One region of the Gudongella sp. DL1XJH-153 genome, then DNA from elsewhere that is predicted to be linked to it. Evidence: riboswitches for the same ligand, from Rfam matches in the RefSeq annotation. Region 1 holds a riboswitch; the other holds the start of a gene.
What was found. Region 1 has a riboswitch for cyclic di-GMP ahead of ACOEN1_RS08210 (DUF7601 domain-containing protein). Riboswitches for the same ligand answer to the same signal wherever they lie in the genome.

Region 1 (3,190 bases):
GACGAAGTCTGTTTATAAATTCAACTTCCTCTGAGGAGCTTTCAAGGATTTCTGCTTCAACATTATTGTCTGAGAAAAGTCTAAATGCACTGTTTATGCTAACCTCTCTTACTCTGTATAGGCCATCTTCAAGATCTTCGAAGGTTAAGCTTCCATTACCATCAATAAAGCCATCATCAATGGTTACCCAGCCACCTTCACCTTGCACTTGCAGTTCAAAGTAGAATCTAGTACTCCTGCTTATATTATTCCCTGAGCTGTTTTGAACTATCTTAGTTACTTCGATTTCACCAAGCTCTGGTGGAGGAGTATCTTCTTCCCTAACATTGGTGAATATAGCTTCTCCCATATCACCATCATTTTCAAGTTTAGTTTCTTGCTCATTTTCGCTTTCGCTGTGAAGCATATATCCCTCTGGAATATTAATTTCTGTTACCCTATATTCACCTAGAGGCAAACCAGTTAATGTTTCAGATTCTCCACCTTCTAGTAGGACGGTACTTTCATCAATTTCTACCCAGCTGGTTTCCTCATCTTCTTCTACCATCATTTCTATCTTGAATTCAAACTCGGTAGTATCATCATCAATTTCTTCATCATCCTCATCGACCAATATCTTGGAAATTTCGATTGATCCTTGAGGAACTTTCATGTTTTCAAATAGAACTGAATCTTCAGGCTCATTTTCTGTAAGCTCTACTTTAAGTCCATTCTCACCGTTAAGAATGTAGCCTGTTTTTGATTCTTCAGTAACCCTGTACTCACCAAGCGGTAGAACCAAATCTAAGGAGCTTCCTCCTGCTACAACAAACGGACTGTCTTCTAGTTCAACCCACTCTTCTGCATCCTCATCATACATCTCAACGATAAATGAGAATTCTGTAGAGTCGACTATTTCAGATGCTTGACCAGGTGTAACTATTGATTTTATAATTGTCAACATACCATCCGGTATCTTAACATTAGTAAATAAAACTGAATCTGCAGGTTCTTCTTCTGTAAGTTCTACTTCCAGTTCATTTTCACTATCTAGCCTATAGCCAAATTCTGATTCTTCAGTAATTCTATATTTACCAAGTGGCAGATCCAAATCTAAAGAACTGCCTCCAGCTACAGCAAATGGACTGTCTTCTAGTTCAACCCACTCTTTTGCATCCTCATCATACATCTCAACGATAAATGAGAATTCCGTAGAGTCAATTATTTCAGATGCTTGACCAGGTGTTTCTACTGATTTTATAATTCTAAGTGAGCCATCTTCTGGAGTGTCCATTATATTGGTAAATGATACATATTTGCTATCGCCATTATTCTTTAACTCAATCTCAAGTTCGTTGTCAGTATCAAGAGTATAATCACTATCAATGTCAATTTCGGTTACTCTGTACATACCAAGAGAAAGTCCAGTTAAAGTATCTGAATCATTCCCGGTTAGGATAACGGGGCTGTCATCAATTTCCCCCCACTCACCTTCAACCTTCATCTCTACCTTGAACTTGAATTTTGTGTCATCATCTTGTATTACTTCATCATCCTCATCTGTGACGATTTTCTCGATTTCAATTTCTCCTACATACTTTGTATAGAATGTGATATTTGAAAGGTCTGGTTCTCCACTAGGATTGCTTAGGTCGCTGTTGTCAAAGCTTCCTGAGTAAACACCATCATCAAAATAGATTACATCGTTATCTGTTCCACCTTTTATTACTACAGCATAAATAGGATAATCATCACTTTCGAACTCAACTTCTATAGCACTTCCTGTTACTGTAATTCCATTGCTAGATCCTTCTGCTTTCCATGAGTTCCCTTTCCATTCAAACTTTGCTAGTTCAACATAAGGGTCTTCAAGATCCAGATTTCCTCCGCCTTGTACAGCAAAAGATACATGCATGCTTAGTATCATTGATAAAGCTATAAGGAAGGTTAATAGTTTCCTATACTTGCCCATCATCATTCTCACTCCTTTTCTTTTTTTTAGACTCTATGTTTGTGAGTCTATGTAATTGTGCATGCAATTTTCAGCTTTTAATTTCTACTTCTGATTAGTCTAACAACTATTATCCATAAGCTTCATCCCCTTATAATTATCCAAATAAAAAGCCGCTATGAATTAACATAGCAGCTGAACGGCCATACCCAGAACGGGCTTTAGACTTCGAGCTTTGCGCCCCTGGCTTTCGCCAAGTTTGCCTTTGTATGCTGGAGGCTTATAATAAATTTGGTAAATACATCCTAACATTTACAAACATTTCCTCATTAAAATACGAAAAGCTACCATGTTTTCACATAGCAGCTGAACTATCATAGCCTAATAGCTTTAGACTTCCCGCTTTGCGCCCCTGACTTTCACCAGGTTTGCCTTTTTTATGTTCTATCTTAACCTATTTATACCACTATTTTAAATGGCTAAACCACAATAGCATTAAAACATAAATTCAAAAAAGTGGTAAAACGTTGTCATCAGGGGTATATAGTTATTGCGTATTGATAAATAGATAAATTAAAGGAGGAGAGACAATGTTTAGAAACAAAAGAATCATCGGTATGGTAATGTCATTAGTCTTGGTTCTTGGGCTTATGATTATGCCAGCTACAGTATCATTTGCAGCTGGGCATGATACTCTTACAATTGTTCATGTCAATGATGTTCATGGAAGATTGGAAGAAAATGATTATGATGGAACTCTAGGGTATCCAAAAATGAAGACTTTCCTGGATGGACTAAGGGAAGAGGATCCAAATCTTCTATTATTACATGCAGGTGATTCATTCCACGGAACAATCCCAGCGAACCTGACTGAGGGAGAAGCAGTAGTTGACGTTATGAATGCCATGGAGTTTGATGCAATGGTTCCTGGAAACCATGATTTCAACTTTGGCTATGAAAGATTGCTTGAGTTAAAGGCAATGTCAGATTTTGATATTCTTGGAGCAAATGTTGTAAAAGAAGATGGTACATCAGATTTTGATCCATACATGGTTTATGAGATGGAAAATGGTATGAGAGTTGGAGTTTTCGGTTTAGCCACTGAAGAGACAAAAACAAAGTCTCATCCAAATAATACAATGGGTATAGAGTTTGCAGACATTATTGAATCAGGAAATGATGCAGTTGAAGCTCTTGAAGAAATGGAAGTAGATATTATAGTTGCACTTATCCACCTAGGTATCGACGAATCCTCAGTTG
Region 2 (3,190 bases), on a different contig from region 1:
GTGTTCTATAAGCTTTGCAATGGCATTTCCGTGATAATCCATCACGGCAGGTTTCAGGTTAACATTCCTAAGAAGAGTCAAATGAGCCTGGATTGTCGTTCTTGGTATACCAATAAGAAGAAGAACCAGTTTCTCCACGCCCTCATCCATACGACTTCCAAGTTCAAGATATTTTACAATGTAGTCTTCAGGATTAATAGGTATGTAATCCTCGAGCTGGTAATTTATAATTGCCTCGATTTCCTCTTTTGTTGCCTTGGGAAGACTGATTTCTCGCATTACAACAGAAGATGCATTGAATACACCGTGGGTTTCGAGCTGCGCAACCTTGTTTTCAGACAAACCGCTCCGTAAAAGATAAGTCATCTGATCAAGGTCGGTAATTTCGCCGTCAACATAGAGCCCTTTTGGCAACTCCACACTGAAGCACTTATCCACCACAATTCCTTTGCTGGTATGCTTTCCCTCTACACCTTTTATGCTGTCAGAACCAAAGTCCAGACTAAGGATTTTATTGCTGCCAAAGACACCCATAAGCTTCTCTCCTCTCATGTTCACTTAAATATATAATAAACTAAAATGGAATAATTTACTAGATTAAAATGTTGAAATACCAACTTAAAAGCTCTTCTCCTAAAAAAAGTACCATGAAAAACCCAAGAATGATAAATGGACCAAAGGGTATTGGATCCTTTCTGGACTTAATTTTCGTGGCAAGTAGAAATATTGATATGACAGCACCTAGGATAAATGCAAGGAAGATATTAAGAAATATCAGTCTTACACCCAGAATAAATCCAAGAGCTGCAATAAGTGTGACATCTCCTCCACCCATTCCTCCTCCTGAGAAGAAGACAATCAGAAGAAATATTCCTCCTGCAATAAAGAGTCCTAACAGACTGTCCATCAATGGAAATGGTACTCCATCATAAAAATGCAGCAATGTCTTCTGGAGAATTGAAAGAACAAGAACTGTAATAACCAGTGAATCTGGTATAATCTGGTCCTTAAGATCAATAAAGGCAATTGCAATTAGAATCGATGAAATAAAAGCGAAAAACACAAAATCCAGTTTTGAATTATAGTAGAAAGATAGGAATAAAAGAACGTATATAATTGCATTTGAAGCTTCAACAACTGGATACTGAATACTGATCTTTTCACCACAATAACGGCATTTTCCTTTTAAAAATAGGTAGGAAAACAAAGGAATATTATCATACCATTTAAGATCATGCTCACATGATGTGCAGTGTGATCCAGGCCAAGCAATATTCTCATCCCTTGGTATTCTATATATCAGCACATTTAAAAATGAACCAATTAATAATCCATATATAAATATCAGTAAAACCATATATGACCTCACATATCTCTCAAGAATTTTATATACAAGCAATCATAGTGATATTATACATTAGAATAAGAGAATTGTCACATTATTTAGTAATTTTATATTAGTTTTGGCAACTAAATTGTCAATAATTGTTTATCCTCAATCACTATATGTTTAATCAATTAAAATAAGGATTGCCTACGATAGAAAACGTATACAATCCTTATTATTATAATTTTGGAATACCAAGTAAGACTCTTTAACATTATCACAGATAACTTACAATCAAAAATCTATAGTAAACCATTAAAGAGAAATATCCAAGGAATGGAACCCAAGACAGTTTTGTAATCAGATCACCTATTTTATCCTTATGCTGCCACAGTGCCAATAATACCAATGGAACCAATATTAACTTGACCATAGGAAATTCATAGGTTCCTATCATAGTTGCCATTAGTGGATTAGCCTCATAAAATCCATTGTCCAAGAACTCCAATGTAAGTATATAATCCACCTTATTGAACACACCAATACCGACCAAGTGCCAAAACAATAATCGTTTTTTACTATCAGACATAAAGATCACTCCAATAAAATAACCAGCCATTTAAGCCGGTTACGCCACTGGATCACAACAGTATAGGCGTCCATCTATAACTGTTGTTCATATCCTCTTTAAAATATTTGTCATATATAAGATACCACCAAATATATCCTCTTAAACCCTTCAAGGTGTTAAACATCATTAAGTGTTGGTCTGATCCTATTCTATAATTATTAGCTTATTATTTGATGCCACAAAATAGTTTTTAAACTAAAAATTTCACTTGGGAACGAAAAAGATCCTTGTTATGATCTCTCAACAATGCCTTTGGATATACCTGTTATTCTGGATATTTGTCTTATACTGATACCTTTTGTCATTTTCAATTCCTTTATAAAGCTATTTCTTCTGTTTTTCTCTAACTTCTGCAATTCACTAATATTCCTAATGCCCATATCATTTAGCTTTATTAATACTTCAGTGTCAGTTAAGCTAATATTATCTTCAAATGCTGGAAAACTATCCTCATTGTTTTGAGTCATATATTCAATAAACAGGTCTACAGCTCTGTCCATGTCGGGAGAGAATAAACTTAAGCAAAATTCTGTGTCAACTATTATTGGTTTTTGTATGTATTCTCTATAGCTTGTCCATTTATACTCCAATAGGTCCTTACAAAGTCTAGCCTTTATAGGATTTTGATGAATGTATCTCAAAATCATCAGAAAATAATTATCTGTTTCAACAGGTTGACTCTTAAATCTCTCTTGGAACAAATGCCCGCATCTTTCATACTTCTTGTTGTACCACAATACATAACTTGAACAAATTCTCTTTATTGCATTGGAAATATCATCTTCTAATTCTTGAATAAGAAGATGTACATGATTATCCATCAAACAGTAGCCATATAAAACAAACTTATTTGTATCTACAAAGCGCTTCATTGTAGATAATAACTGAAATCTGTCATCATCAGATTCAAAAATTATCTGTTTATTTATTCCTCTTAACATAACATGATAAAGCCCACTTTCACTTCTTCTACGCGGCCTTCTAGCCATATTATCTCCTCCATCTGATTGTTATATTATTCCATTATATCACTATGTGATTTATTGGACAAACAAAACAGAACGAGTTCTACACACGTGTCCATAATAGTCTCAAAACTTGTATTTTGTAAAAAAAAGCTGCAGCCAAGAATTTTCTCTTGGCTGCAGCTTCTAAATATTCATTTCATTTCGAGACAGTATTCCTGTCCCCTTGTCTTGTCCCTGGTCCTTTTCAATACGGACAGCGGGCTG

Region 2: linked by a shared signal. The riboswitch ahead of ACOEN1_RS12225 (DUF5658 family protein) and the one ahead of ACOEN1_RS08210 (DUF7601 domain-containing protein) in region 1 are both predicted to bind cyclic di-GMP.

What each region holds. Positions count from the first base shown of each region.
Region 1 is NZ_JBMEMN010000018.1:20,486-23,675, forward strand. It holds gene ACOEN1_RS08210 (DUF7601 domain-containing protein) at 1-1,954, opposite strand, end outside; cyclic di-GMP riboswitch class I at 2,118-2,204, opposite strand; cyclic di-GMP riboswitch class I at 2,289-2,373, opposite strand; gene ACOEN1_RS08215 (5'-nucleotidase C-terminal domain-containing protein) at 2,521-3,190, shown strand, end outside.
Region 2 is NZ_JBMEMN010000043.1:6,789-9,978, forward strand. It holds gene pilM (pilus assembly protein PilM) at 1-534, opposite strand, end outside; gene ACOEN1_RS12220 (prepilin peptidase) at 593-1,357, opposite strand; gene ACOEN1_RS12225 (DUF5658 family protein) at 1,605-1,916, opposite strand; cyclic di-GMP riboswitch class II at 1,941-2,023, opposite strand; gene ACOEN1_RS12230 (transposase) at 2,189-2,947, opposite strand.